DNA from 2 places in the Streptomyces sp. NPDC041124 genome. Region 1 is predicted to be linked to the other one. Evidence: riboswitches for the same ligand, from Rfam matches in the RefSeq annotation. Region 1 holds a riboswitch; the other holds the start of a gene.
What was found. A riboswitch is a leader RNA that binds a small molecule or an ion and turns the genes downstream of it on or off. The one in region 1 is predicted to bind glycine.
Positions count from the first base shown of each region.

Region 2: another riboswitch for glycine. It lies ahead of gcvP (aminomethyl-transferring glycine dehydrogenase); the one in region 1 lies ahead of gcvT (glycine cleavage system aminomethyltransferase GcvT).

Region 1 is NZ_JBVIYR010000009.1:79,960-87,261, reverse strand. Features, by position in the region: gene ACZ6A9_RS24045 (ABC transporter substrate-binding protein) at 1-868, opposite strand, end outside; gene ACZ6A9_RS24040 (enhanced serine sensitivity protein SseB C-terminal domain-containing protein) at 1,301-2,050, opposite strand; gene ACZ6A9_RS24035 (enhanced serine sensitivity protein SseB) at 2,446-3,222, opposite strand; gene ACZ6A9_RS24030 (AAA family ATPase) at 3,275-3,943, opposite strand; glycine riboswitch at 4,165-4,264, shown strand; glycine riboswitch at 4,265-4,388, shown strand; gene gcvT (glycine cleavage system aminomethyltransferase GcvT) at 4,430-5,557, shown strand; gene gcvH (glycine cleavage system protein GcvH) at 5,669-6,046, shown strand; gene glyA (serine hydroxymethyltransferase) at 6,061-7,302, shown strand, end outside.
Region 2 is NZ_JBVIYR010000006.1:5,810-13,111, forward strand. Features, by position in the region: gene ACZ6A9_RS17325 (FHA domain-containing protein) at 1-865, shown strand, start outside; gene ftsR (transcriptional regulator FtsR) at 904-1,644, shown strand; gene ACZ6A9_RS17335 (bifunctional nuclease family protein) at 1,728-2,201, shown strand; gene ACZ6A9_RS17340 (MerR family transcriptional regulator) at 2,392-3,072, shown strand; gene ACZ6A9_RS17345 (DNA polymerase IV) at 3,134-4,519, shown strand; gene ACZ6A9_RS17350 (PRC-barrel domain-containing protein) at 4,530-4,904, opposite strand; glycine riboswitch at 5,018-5,113, shown strand; gene gcvP (aminomethyl-transferring glycine dehydrogenase) at 5,288-7,302, shown strand, end outside.

The sequences.
Region 1 (7,302 bases):
AGCCGTCGATGTCACCGGCCTGGAGCGCCTGGCGGCGTCCCTCTTCGGTGTCGATGGTGCGGAAGACCAGGTTCTTGATCTTCGCCTTCTCGCCCCAGTAGTCGTCGAAGCGCTCAAGGGTGACTTCCTTGTTGCCCTTGTTCCACTTCTTGATCTTGTACGGGCCGGTACCGGCGACCGTGCCGGCCTCCTGGCTGTACTTGGGGTACGTGATGGCGTCGCCCTTGGCGGAGGCGTCCTGCTTCTTGTACGCCTCGATGGCCTTCGGCGAGTGGATCGCGAGGGCGTTGAGGGAGAAGCCGCCGGGGAGGTTGGCGGAGGGCTTCTTGACCTCGATGACGGCGGTGTTCTCGTCCTTCGCGGTGCAGGACTTGTAGTTCGCCTCGGGGGCTTCCTTGTCCTCGTTCTTCGCGAAGCCGCCCATGATGGTCTGCCAGTAGTAGGAGACCGCGCTGGACTGGTAGGTGCCCGTCCAGTTGAACCAGTGGTCGTAGTTGGCGCACACGGCCGCGGCGTTGAACGCCTCGCCGTCGTGGAACTTCACGCCCTTGCGGAGGTTGAAGGTCCAGACGGTGCCCTGGTCGTTGCTCGACCAGGTCTCGGCGAGGCCGCCGACCAGGTCGGTGCCGCCGGACTCATGCTCCAGCAGGGCCTCGAAGGCCTGCCGCGTCACACGGAAGGTTTCACCGTCGCTCGCGAGGGCAGGGTCCAGGGAACCCGGGTCTCCGGCACCGGCGAAGACGAAGGTGTCCTTGTCGCCGCCGCTCTCGTTGTCAGCGTCCCGTTCGCTGGAGCAGCCCGTGGCGATCAGACCGACCGCCACCGCGGCCGTGATCGCCCGAGCGACTCGGGACTTGGTTATGCGCATATTGGGGCCACTCCGGGTCCGCTATGTGGATGCATCTTGACCGGCCGAACACTACCTACGTTCGCAGTCAGTCAGGAACAGTCCGGATAGCGGTGATACCTACCTGAGATCTGAACACTTGACATATCGGACTGTTCAGGCGCCCCACCGCCGAGATTTAACCCGGGGGACACATCCGACGGCCCCGCAAGAGGCGTCCGACGGCGGCCCGATGGCGTGGAGAACGCGTGAAACCGCAGGTGACAGGGGGTCAAGGCGCGGTCGCGCAGTGCGCATGGCTGAAAATCTGACGTGAAATCACCCCCGGCCGACCGGCGCCCGCGGCATGTCGGTGCATGTGTCCACATGGTGGACATGGTGACGCTGAGTCAGCACGGCACGGGGTACGGCACGGCCCGGGGCGCGCGTCGGAAAAGTGCGGGTACGTCCCGTTCAGCGGTGCTGGGCGGGCGGGTAGCCGTAGCCCGGGGCGGGGGGCCGGCCGGCGCCGTGCGCCTCGCGGTCGTAGAAGGGCCGGGCGTTGGCGCGCAGCCACATCGCGACGGGGTCGTGCTCGTCGGACATCGCCACGGTCGACACCGGCAGTCCGTCCGGGACCGCGCCGAGGGACTGCTGCATCATCGCCCGCACCGCGTCCACGGCGGGCGGGGAGGCGTCGTACACGTCCAGGCCGATGGCGAGGTACGGGGCGCCCAGCGCGGGCTGCACCCAGGCCCTGCGCAGGGCGCGCACGGGCGGGGTGCGGTGGGCGTTCTGCGCGAGCAGGGCGTAGAACTGCGGGATCTCGATGGCCGGTTCGGACAGTCTCAGCGGCCCGGCGGGCCGGCGGTCCAGGCCGCCGGCGATCCGGCGCAGGTCCAGCCAGGGGATGCCGACGCCGCCGCCCGGGGCGTGCGGGTTGAGCCAGAGCCCGTAGCGGTCGGGGTAGAGCGCGCGGGCCGCTTCGAGGCCGTCGACCACCTCGTAGGACCGGTTCCAGCCGCTGGCGGACAGCTCCTGCGCGGAGGTGACGCAGGGCGCGTAGCCGAAGCCGTCGACCTCCATGTTCCCGTACTGGGCGTCGGGGGAACCGGCCTGGCCGTGCCACAGCAGCATCCAGACCTGGCCGGAGGAGGGGGTCGCCAGGGCGCGCAGCAACGCCTCGTAGGCGTCGTAACGCCCGGGCGTCACCTGGCGCAGCATGTGCTCGACCTGTCCGGCCGCCGCGGTGCCAGCGCTCACTTTGTATCGCCCCTCCGTACAACGCCCTCGCCCGAGCCAATGAACCTAGCGTAAGCCTCCGGCGGGTGGGCGAGGTGGGCTGTGCGGCGCCGGGGGTTCGACGGGGTGGGCGGGGCGGGGGCGGGGTGGGGGCCGAGACGGGGCGCGGGAGGACTCGGGGGTGCGGGTCGTGCGGCGGGTGCGGGTGCGTCGGGGCTGGTCGCGCAGTTCCCCGCGCCCCTGAGGGGGTTGCCGCACCCGCGCGACGGGACGGGCGCGGTCCCGCCGGCGCGGCGGGTGCGGGTGCGTCGGGGCTGGTCGCGCAGTTCCCCGCGCCCTGGGGGTGGCGTATCCGCGCGGTGGGAACCCCTGGCGAGTTACGGCCGGCGTTCGTAGAAGGGGCGGACCTGGGTGCGGAGCCAGTCGGCCACCGGGTCCTGGGCGATGTCCATCAGGATCAGGTTGACCTGCCAGGGGGCCGCCGTGCGTCCCAGGGCCCGGCCCAGGGCGTCCAGGGGCAGCGTGCGGACGTCGCCCTCGCCGTGGGCCAGCTCCACGCCGATGAACAGGACCGGGTCGGCCGTCTCGATCGCGGCGAGGCAGCGACGGGCGGTCGTGACCACGCCGACGGCGTCGAACTCCTCCGAGGCCGCGGCGAGGAAGTCCACCGGGTCGTCCTGCCAGTCGGGCTGGAACAGCCGGACCCGGCCGCCGCTCGCGGCGCCGTCCAGCGGGGTGTGCCCGGCCCGGCACAACTCGGCGACGGCCGCCGGCGGCAGCGGTACGGCGACCACGCCACCGGGGTTCACCACGATCCCGGCCTGCGGCGGCAGACCGCGGGCGAACTCCACGGCGGGCGCGACCGTGTACGACATGTGGGAGCCGACGACCTGCCGGAACTGCTCCTCGGAGGTGAAGACGGGGACGTAGGCCTGACCGTCGATCTCCAGGGTGGGCAGGTCCAGGGGGCCGCTGTGCGGGCCACCGCCGTTCGGCAACGGGACCCAGACGAAGCTGCGGCCCAGCACCTCCACGATCCTGCTGCCGGCCGAGGGGACGCCGAGCGACGCGGAGAGCACCTCCTCCAGCTCGTTGCCGGGCCATCCGCCGTGCGGATGGGGGTGTGTCGGGGCCGGGAACGCCGGGAAGTCCATCTCTCGCCTACCGCCTGCCTGGAACCGCTGCTGTGGCCGAAAGGTTATCCGGTCAGCCCGCGAAGCCGATCCTGCGCAGGGTGTCCGCCGCGGCCCGGTCGATCAGCACCGCCGAGCCGCTGTGCGCCGGCGGCCGGCCGCGCTCCACCGCGCGCAGCAGCCGCTCGCTCGCCGCACGGTGACGCCGGAAGGCGTACCGGGAGACGCCGCGCCCGCGCTCGCGCTGGCCGGCCAGGGCCTGCTGCGGGGTGACGTCGAGCAGCAGCAGGTGCAGGCCCGCCCCGCGGCGGCGGGCCTCGCGGGCCAGCCAGCGCCGCACCCATGCCTGTGTGCCGCAGTCGTGGACCACGACCGCCTCTCCGGCGCGCAGCGCGCGGCGCAGGCCGGCGTAGTGGGCGAGACGGACCAGGGGGCGGTAGACGGCGTAGGGCAGTAAGCCGGACAGGCGGCGGTCGAAGCGGTCGCGGGTGTCCTGGGAGTCGATGCGGGTGCCGCGCACCGTACGGCGCATCAGCGTGGACTTGCCGCTGCCGGGCAGTCCGGTGACGACGACGAGGTCGCGGGGCCCGAAGAGCAGTGCGCGCGGGCTGCGGCCGTCCCGCCCGCGCAGATCGCGGACGACGGGCGCGGGCAGCGCGCCGCGGGCCCCGCGGACCCGGTCGGCCGACTGCGGGGGCAGCGCGACGCCCGAGGTGGTGGCGCACGCCGTGGTCCTGTTCACCGTGTTGGTCCTCCCCTGGGACCGGCTGTGAGTCCGGGTCCCCGCTGAGTGTAAAGAGAAGGTAATGCCCGGGTCTCCCGTTTCCGTGCCTTTCCTGAAACAGGCCTGTCACAGCTCCCCGTGATGGTGCCCGTACACCCTGTGCATCCCAGGAAAGGGTCCCCCTGCCGCGCCCCCGCGATGCGTGCAATGATGGGCGCGCCAACTGCATACCGGCCGTTTGAATCCGCGCGGGAGAGTCCCCGGCACCATTGCCGCCGGGGCGCCGAAGGAGCAAGTCCCTCCCTTGAATCTCTCAGGCCCCGTTACCGCGCGGGCGAGGCACATCTGAAAAGCGGGCCGCCGCAGCCGTGCTCCGGCGGCCCCACCCAAGGTGCAAACCGTGGTCTCCCCTGTGCGGGCGTTCACGGCGAACCTCTCAGGTTCCGATGACAGATGGGGAGGAATCGCCCTCGCCTTCCCCCATCGCCTCTGGGAGACCGACCGATGAGCAGTACCGAACCCCGCCGGACCGCGCTCGATGCCCTGCATCGGTCGCTCGGCGCGACGATGACCGACTTCGCCGGCTGGGACATGCCGCTGCGCTACGGCTCCGAACGCGACGAGCACAACGCCGTGCGCACCCGGGCCGGCCTCTTCGACCTCTCGCACATGGGCGAGATCGCGGTCACCGGCCCGGCGGCCGCCGCCCTCCTCGACCACGCCCTGGTCGGCAACATCGGCGGCGTCAAGCCCGGCCGGGCCCGTTACACGATGATCTGCCGCGAGGACGGCGGCATCCTGGACGACCTGATCGTCTACCGGCTGGGCGACGCAGGCGCCCCCGAGTACCTGGTGGTCGCCAACGCCTCCAACGCGCAGGTGGTCCTGGACGCGCTGCGGGAGCGTGCGGCCGGCTTCGACGCCGAGGTCCGCGACGACCGGGACGCCTACGCGCTGCTCGCCGTGCAGGGCCCCGCGTCGCAGGGCATCCTCGCCTCGCTCACCGACGCCGACCTGGAGGGCCTGAAGTACTACGCCGGTCTGCCCGGCACGGTTGCCGGCGTCCCCGCGCTGATCGCCCGCACCGGCTACACCGGCGAGGACGGCTTCGAGCTGTTCGTGAAGCCGGAGCACGCGGTGGAGCTGTGGCAGGCGCTGACCAAGGCCGGCGAGGGCGCGGGCTTGGTCCCGTGCGGGCTGTCCTGCCGGGACACGCTGCGCCTGGAGGCGGGCATGCCGCTGTACGGGAACGAGCTGAGCACCTCCCTCACGCCCTTCGACGCCGGGTTCGGCCGGGTCGTGAAGTTCGAGAAGGAGGGCGACTTCGTGGGCCGCGCGGCACTGGCCGAGGCCGCCGAGCGGGCCGCCGCGCAGCCGCCCCGCGTGCTGGTCGGCCTGGTCGCCGAGGGCCGCCGCGTCCCGCGCGCCGGGTACGCGGTCGTGGCCGGCGGCGAGGTGATCGGCGAGGTCACCTCCGGTGCCCCCTCCCCCACCCTGGGCAAGCCGATCGCCATGGCCTACGTGGACCCGGCGTACGCGGCGCCCGGCACCGAGGGTGTCGGTGTGGACATCCGCGGCAGCCACGAGCCGTACGAGGTCGTGGCGCTGCCGTTCTACAAGCGGCAGAAGTGACACCGTCGTAGACGGCTTCCCGCGCACAGGTGAGCATGTCGTGCCTGCTCACGTGCGCCGTACGCAGTCCCCTCAGTCATCCGTCATCCCCCGTACAGGAGAATTCAGGCCATGAGCAACCCCACGCAGCTGCGTTACAGCAAGGAGCACGAGTGGCTGACGGCCGCCGAGGACGGCGTGTCGACGGTCGGCATCACGGAGCACGCGGCGAACGCGCTCGGTGACGTGGTGTTCGTCCAGCTCCCCGAGGTCGGTGACACGGTGACCGCGGGCGAGACCTGCGGCGAGCTGGAGTCGACCAAGTCGGTCAGCGACCTGTACTCCCCGGTCAGCGGTGAGATCACCGAGGTCAACGAGGACGTCGTGAACGACCCGTCGCTGGTGAACTCGGCGCCCTTCGAGGGCGGCTGGCTGTTCAAGGTGCGCGTCAGCGACGAGCCGGCCGACCTGCTGACCGCCGCCGAGTACGACGCCGAAATCGCCGGCTGAGGAGTCTGTAGCGCATGTCCGTTCTGAACACGTCCCTGCACGAGTTCGACCCGGCGGTGGCCGCCGCGGTCGACGCCGAGCTGCACCGTCAGCAGTCCACCCTCGAGATGATCGCCTCGGAGAACTTCGCCCCGGTCGCGGTCATGGAGGCCCAGGGCTCGGTCCTCACCAACAAGTACGCCGAGGGCTACCCCGGCCGCCGCTACTACGGCGGCTGCGAGCACGTCGACGTGATCGAGCAGATCGCGATCGACCGGGTCAAGGAGCTGTTCGGCGCCGAGCACGCCAATGTGCAGCCGCACTCGGGTGCGCAGGCCAACGCGGCCGCGATGTTCGCGCTGCTCAAGCCCGGTGACACGATCATGGGCCTGAACCTCGCGCACGGTGGGCACCTGACCCACGGCATGAAGATCAACTTCTCCGGCAAGCTCTACAACGTGGTCGCCTACCACGTCGGCGACGACGGCCAGGTCGACATGGCGGAGGTGGAGCGGCTCGCCAAGGAGAACAAGCCGAAGCTGATCGTGGCGGGCTGGTCGGCGTACCCGCGTCAGCTGGACTTCGCCGCGTTCCGCCGGATCGCGGACGAGGTCGGTGCCTACCTGATGGTCGACATGGCGCACTTCGCCGGTCTGGTCGCCGCGGGCCTGCACCCGAACCCGGTCCCGCACGCCCATGTCGTGACGACCACCACGCACAAGACCCTGGGCGGTCCGCGCGGCGGGGTGATCCTCTCCACGGCCGAGCTGGCCAAGAAGATCAACTCCGCGGTCTTCCCCGGTCAGCAGGGCGGTCCGCTGGAGCACGTGGTCGCCGCCAAGGCGGTCGCGTTCAAGGTGTGCGCCACCGAGGAGTTCAAGGAGCGTCAGCGCCGTACGCTGAAGGGCGCCCGGATCCTGGCCGAGCGCCTGGTCCAGGACGACGTCAAGGCCGTGGGCGTGGACGTGCTGTCCGGCGGCACGGACGTGCACCTGGTCCTGGTGGACCTGCGCGACTCGGAACTGGACGGCCAGCAGGCCGAGGACCGGCTGCACGAGGTCGGCATCACCGTGAACCGCAACGCGATCCCGAACGACCCTCGCCCCCCGATGGTCACCTCGGGTCTGCGGATCGGCACGCCCGCGCTGGCCACCCGCGGCTTCACCGCCGAGGACTTCACCGAGGTCGCGGACGTGATCGCCGAAACGCTGAAGCCGTCCTACGACGTCGCGGCGCTCCGGGCCCGGGTGACGGCTCTCGCCGCGAAGCACCCGCTG
Region 2 (7,302 bases), on a different contig from region 1:
TGTTCAGTCAGGGTTCGTCCTGCCCCACGGGCGGGTCTGTTTCGGTCAAGGGGAATCGCCCGTGAAGTTGTTTGCGAAGTTGTTCGGCAAGAGCGCGCGGCGAGAGGACGGCGGCAACGCGACCGCTCGTCACCGCGCACAGCCTGACGCGGAAGGTCAGCGTCCGCTGTTCCGGGACCAGGTGGGTCAGGGTGCGCCGTCCGTCGACCCCGCGCAGTCGGGCGGCATAGGTTTCGGGCAGCAGCCGACCCCGGGTACGGGTGGTGGATACTCGGACCCGTACGCGTCCCAAGCCCCAGGTGGGCAGCCGCGGCAGGAGGATCCGTCCATGTCGGCCCTGGTGTGTACGAGGTGCGGTAACCGCAACGCGGAGAACAGCCGCTTCTGCTCCAACTGCGGCGCGCCGCTGAGGCCCGGCGTCACGCCGGAGCGCCCTTCGGAGACGACGTCGACGATCTCCATCTCCGGTCTCGAGGCCTACGACGCCGAGGCCACCGGTCAGACGCAGATGCCGACGCTCTCTCCGGAGGCGCAGGCGGCCGTCGACGCGCTGCCGGTGGGCTCCGCTCTCCTGGTCGTGCGCCGGGGGCCCAACTCGGGCAGCCGCTTCCTGCTGGACGGCGACCTGACGACGGCCGGGCGTCACCCGCAGAGCGACATCTTCCTGGACGACGTGACGGTCTCCCGCCGGCACGTGGAGTTCCGCCGCAGCCCCGACGGTTCCTTCACCGTGGCCGACGTCGGCAGCCTGAACGGCACCTACGTCAACCGGGAGCGGATCGACCAGGTCGCCGTCTCCAACGGTGACGAGGTGCAGATCGGCAAGTACCGGCTGGTCTTCTACGCGAGCCAGCGGGGCTACTGACGGCCCCGGTTCCGGCCGGGGGACCCCAGGGAAGGTCCATGCTTCAGACACCGAGCGGCGGTGCCGGTCACGGCGCCGCCGCCGCGGGCACCGGACTGATGAGCATCGGGGCGGTGCTGACCGTGCTGCGTGAGGAGTTCCCCGAGGTCACCATCTCCAAGATCCGCTTCCTCGAGTCGGAGGGGCTCATCGAGCCGCAGCGGACGCCCTCGGGGTACCGCAAGTTCAGCACCGGGGACGTCGAGCGCCTCGGCCACGTGCTGCGGATGCAGCGGGACCACTATCTGCCGCTCAAGGTGATCCGGGAGCACCTCGCGGCCATGGAGCGCGGAGAGGCCGTACCGCTGCCGGTTCTGAGCCGTCCGGGTGACGGTGAGGCCGCCCCGGAGCCGGCCCCCGACGGGCCCGCACCGGCCCGTATCGGACGTTGCCAGCTGCTCGCCGCCGCAGGCGTCGGGGAGAGCGATCTCGCCGAGTGGGAGTCCTACGGTCTGCTCGCCCCCTCGGAGGGCGGGGTGTACGACGCCGAGGCGGTCACGGTCGCCGGGCTCATCGCGGAGCTGGGGCGGTTCGGGATCGAACCACGTCACCTGCGGGTGATGAAGGCCGCCGCGGACCGGGAAGCCGGCCTGGTGGACCAGGTCGTCGCCCCGCTGCGGCGCCACCGCAACCCGCAGACCAGGGCGCACGCGGAGGCCCGCACCAAGGAGCTGGCCGGACTCGCGGTGAAGCTGCACGCGACGCTGGTGCAGTCCGCGCTCGGGGTGCGACTGCCCTGATCGCGCGGGTTCGGGAGACCGGATCGGCCACCCGATCCCTGCCCGACTACCCAAACGTCCCGGGCACGGCCTAGGGTTGCTGTGTGAACGAGCTCGATGTCGTAGGTGTCCGGGTCGAGATGCCCTCCAACCAACCGATCGTGCTGTTGCGTGAAGTGGGCGGCGACCGCTACCTCCCCATCTGGATCGGACCGGGGGAGGCGACGGCCATCGCCTTCGCCCAGCAGGGCATGGCACCGGCACGGCCGCTGACCCACGACCTTTTCAAGGACGTGCTCGAAGCCGTCGGACAGGAGCTCACCGAGGTACGCATCACCGATCTGCGCGAAGGTGTCTTCTACGCGGAGCTGGTCTTCGCCAGCGGGGTCGAGGTGAGTGCCCGCCCGTCCGACGCCATAGCGCTGGCGCTGCGCACGGGCACGCCGATCTACGGCAGCGACACGGTGCTGGACGACGCGGGGATCGCCATTCCGGACGAGCAGGAGGACGAGGTGGAGAAGTTCCGCGAGTTCCTCGACCAGATCTCGCCGGAGGACTTCGGCACCAGCAACCAGTGAGGGAGGGCGGCCGCCGCGACGGCTGGGCTGAGGGCCCGTGCGGCAGGCATTCGGCTAGCCTTTCCCCGGGGTGGGGCACGGTAAACCACTCTTAGGGTGATTATCACTCGGCGTGCCGAGTGTGGCGATCGTTGACGCACCCTTGGCGACTGCCTACCGTCGAGGAGGCAGGTCAAGGACGGAGGTCGGCGTGAGAAGCAGCGGCGACGGTACGGCTGGGGGTGCCCCCGGACACGGTCTCGGGGCGAGCGGGCCGTACCCTCCCCAGAGCTCCCGGCTCCGCCCGAGTGCGGGCCACCCCGGGCACGGCGGGGCGACCGGGGCGGTTCCTCAGCGGCCGACGGCCGTGCCGGCCGGCGGAGAAGAGGTGGGGGCCGCCGAGGAGATCGGCTACCGGGGGCCCACTGCCTGTGCCGCCGCGGGCATCACCTACCGGCAGCTCGACTACTGGGCCCGTACGGGTCTGGTCGAGCCGAGCGTGCGTCCGGCCCACGGATCGGGGACGCAGCGGCTGTACAGCTTCCGTGACGTCGTCGTGCTGAAGATCGTCAAGCGGTTCCTCGACACGGGCGTGTCGCTTCAGAACATCCGCAGCGCCGTGCAGCATCTGCGCGAGAGCGGCTTCAGCGATCTCGAACGCATGACGCTGATGAGCGACGGCGCCACCGTCTACGAGTGCGGCTCCCCGGACGAGGTCCACGCCCTGCTCCAGGGCGGCCAGGGGGTCTTCGGCATCGCCGTGGGTGTGGTGTGGCGGGACGTCGAGAGCGCCCTGTCGCAGCTGCACGGGGAGCGCGTCGACACCGGGGAGACCCTGGTCGGCCACAATCCGATGGACGAACTCGCGCGCCGCCGCAACAAGGCCGTCTGAGGAAGGCCCCCCGGGCCTGCCGAGGAGGGCGTTGTCAGTGGCGTAGGGCAGCATCGGACATGTGAGATCCGCGCCCACGATCCTGCATCTCGACATGGATGCCTTCTTCGCCTCGGTGGAGCAGGCGTCCAAGCCGAGTCTGCGCGGGAAGGCCGTAGTCGTGGGCGGGCTCGGGCCGCGCGGTGTGGTCGCCACGGCGTCGTACGAGGCACGGGTCTTCGGCGTCCACTCGGCGATGCCCATGGCACAGGCCCGGCGCCTGGCGCCGAACGCCGCGTACCTGGTGCCCAGGTTCGCCCTCTACCGCTCGATCAGCGAGCAGGTGATGAGGCTGCTGCGGGCCCTGTCGCCGCTGGTGGAGCCGCTCAGCCTGGACGAGGCCTTCGTGGACCTGGAGGCCGGTGGCACCGCCTGGGACGAGCGGTCGGCCCGCCTGGCGGGGGCGAGGCTGCGCGCGGACATACGGGAGGTCACGGGGCTCACCGGGTCGGTAGGGCTCGCCGCCTCCAAGATGCTCGCGAAGATCGCGTCGGAGCAGGCGAAGCCGGACGGGCTGGTGGTCATCGAGCCGGGTACCGAGCGGGCCCTGCTGGGGCCGCTGTCCGTGCGCACGCTGCCCGGCGTGGGCCCCGCGACCGGCGACCATCTGCGCAGGGCCGGGATCCACACGGTCGACGAACTCGCCGGAGCGGGGGAGGACGAACTCGTACGGCTGCTGGGCAAGGCCCACGGGCACGCGCTGTTCGCCATGGCGCTGGCGCGGGACGAACGGCCGGTGGTGGCTGAGCGGGAGACCAAGTCGGTGTCCGTGGAGGACACCTACGACGTGGACATCCACGACCGGGTGCGGGTCGGCACGGAGGTGCGCCGGCTCGCCGACCGGTGTGTGAGCAGACTGCGCGGGGCGGGCCTGTCGGGGCGGACCATCCAGCTCAAGGTGCGGCGGTACGACTTCTCCACGCTCACGAGGTCCGAGACGCTGCGCGGGCCCACGGACGATCCCGCCGTGGTGCGGGAGGCTGCCGAACGGCTGCTGGAGTCGGTCGACACCACGGGCGGGGTGCGGCTGCTCGGGGTGGGGGTCAGCGGACTGGCCGACTACACCCAGGAGGACCTGTTCGCACAGGCGGCGGGCGTGGCCGGAGAGGAATCCGCCGGGGAGGAGCCCGCGGCCGCGACCGTGGCGGACAGCCCGCCACCCGCCGAGCGGCACTGGACCGCCGGCCACGACGTACGGCACGCCGGACACGGACACGGCTGGGTGCAGGGCAGCGGCCTCGGCCGGGTCACCGTGCGCTTCGAGACCCCCGACTCCCCGCCGGGCCGAGTGAGGACCTTCCGCACCGACGACCCGGCCCTGCAGCCGGCGGATCCGCTGCCGCTGGTGTCGCGCGGACCCGGGAAGGACGAGGGGGCGGAGAACGGGGGAGGAGCGGAGGGTTCGTGAGCGCGGCGGGTCAGACCTGCTTGTCCCGGCCCGCGAGTTCGCCGAAGTCGCGGTCCCCGGGAGGAGGCGGCGCGGCGATGTCCAGACCGTAGTGGTGGTAGAGCTGGAGTTCCTGCTCGGGGGAGAGGTGACGGCCCACGCCGAAGTCGGGTGCGTCCTTGATCAGGCTCCGTTCGAACGGGACGTGGAGCGCCCCGTCGATCAGTTCGCTCGGCTCCAGGGGGACGAAGGCGTCCCTGCTGAACAGGCCGGTGCGTATGGCCGCCCACTCCGGCACGCCGGTGGCGTCGTCGAGGTACACCTCGTCGATGGTGCCTATGCGGGTGCCGTCGCGGTCGAACGCCTTGCGGCCGATCAGGTGGCGCGGATCGATGTCGGTCTGCACGGGCCCTCCACTGGTCGCACACTCATCCGTAAGCACTACAAAACGGCACAATCGGCGGGGCGGCCACTCGAAGACCCGGTCGTGTGCTCGCTGGTACGCTGGCAATCGGCTGCTGACCCCGTGCGGGAGAGTCCTCCGGACACCACCGGAGGCGCCGAAGGAGCAAATCCTCCCCGGAATCTCTCAGGCACACGTACCGCACGGACGAGGTCACTCTGGAAAGCAGAGCGGGTGTCGACGGCTTCCGCTCTCACCGACGGTGAAAGCCGGACCGCCCCGGGCGTTCCGGTGAAGCTCTCAGGTTGAGATGACAGAGGGGGAGGCCGTCCGGGCACCTGCGCCGTGGTGCCCCTCGAAGGTCGTCGGACCAGGAGGCCTCCTCAATGACCGCCCCTCGCACTCCGCTCTCCGCACTCGAACGGGGAATACCCTTCGAGCAGCGCCACATCGGCCCCGACCACGAGGCCCGGGCCAAGATGCTCGCCCAGGTCGGCTACGGCTCGCTCGACGAGCTGACCGCCGCCGCCGTGCCGGATGTGATCAAGAACGCCGAGGCGCTTGACCTGCCGGGCGCGCGGAGCGAGGCCGAGGTGCTGGCCGAACTGCGGACCCTGGCCGACCGCAACGAGGTGCTGGGCTCCATGATCGGGCTCGGCTACTACGGCACCTTCACCCCGCCCGTCATCCTGCGCAACGTGATGGAGAACCCCGCCTGGTACACGGCCTACACGCCGTACCAGCCGGAGATCTCCCAGGGCCGGCTCGAGGCGCTGCTGAACTTCCAGACCGTGGTCGCCGAGCTCACCGGGCTGCCGACCTCCGGCGCCTCCCTGCTGGACGAGGGGACCGCCGCCGCCGAGGCGATGGCTCTGTCGCGCCGCATGGGCAAGAACAAGAAGGGCCTGTTCCTGGTCGACGCGGACGCCCTTCCGCAGACCATCGCCGTGATCGAGACCCGTGCCGAGCCGACCGGCGTCGAGGTCGTCGTCGCCGACCTGAGCGACGGCATCCCCGCCGAACTCGCCGAGCGCGACATCAACGGCGTGCTGATCCAGTACCCGGGCGCCTCCGGTGCCGTACGCGACATCAAGCCGGTCATCGACCAGGCGCACGGCCTCGGCGCGCTCGTCACCGTCGCCGCCGACCTGCTCGCCCTGACCCTGCTGAAGTCGCCGGGCGAGCTGGGCGCGGACATCGCCGTCGGCACCACGCAGCGCTTCGGTGTGCCGATGGGCTTCGGCGGACCGCACGCCGGTTACATGGCCGTGCAGGAGAAGATGGCGCGCAGCCTGCCCGGGCGGCTCGTCGGCGTCTCCGTCGACGCTGACGGGCACAAGGCCTACCGCCTCGCCCTGCAGACCCGCGAGCAGCACATCCGCCGTGAGAAGGCCACCAGCAACATCTGCACCGCCCAGGTGCTGCTCGCTGTCATGGCCGGAATGTACGCCGTCTACCACGGGCCCGAGGGCCTGCGGGTCATCGCCCGGCGCACCCACCGGTACGCCACCGTCCTCGCCGAGGGGCTGCGGGCCGGCGGTGCCGAGATCGTGCACGGCTCCTACTTCGACACGCTGACGGTGCGCGTCCCCGGACGGGCCGCCGAGATCGTCGCCGCCGCCCGCGGCAACGGAGTCAACCTGCGCGGCGTCGACGCCGACCACGTCTCCCTCGCCTGCGACGAGACCACCACCCGGGCGCACCTCGCCGCCGTGTGGAGCGCCTTCGGTGTCGAGGGCGACATCGAGGCCCTGGACGCGTCCGCGGCGGACACGCTCCCGGACGCCCTGCTGCGCGACGACGAGTACCTGACCCACCCCGTCTTCCAGCAGCACCGCTCCGAGACCGCGATGCTGCGCTACCTGCGCCGGCTCGCCGACCGCGACTACGCGCTGGACCGCGGCATGATCCCGCTGGGCTCCTGCACCATGAAGCTCAACGCGACCACCGAGATGGAGCCGGTCACCTGGCCCGAGTTCGGGCAGCTGCACCCCTTCGTGCCCGCCGAGCAGGCGCAGGGCTACCTCACGCTCATCCGTGAGCTGGAGGAGCGCCTCGCCGAGGTCACCGGCTACGACAAGGTGTCCCTCCAGCCCAACGCCGGCTCCCAGGGCGAGCTGGCGGGCCTGCTCGCCGTCCGCGGCTACCACCGGGCCAACGGCGACGAACAGCGCACCGTCTGCCTGATCCCGTCCTCCGCCCACGGCACCAACGCCGCCAGCGCCGTGATGGCCGGCATGAAGGTCGTCGTCGTCAAGACCTCCGACGACGGCGAGGTCGACGTCGCGGACCTGCGGGCCAAGATCGAGCAGTACCGTGACCAGCTGGCGGTGCTGATGATCACGTACCCGTCGACGCACGGCGTGTTCGAGGAGCACGTCGCCGACATCTGCGCCGAGGT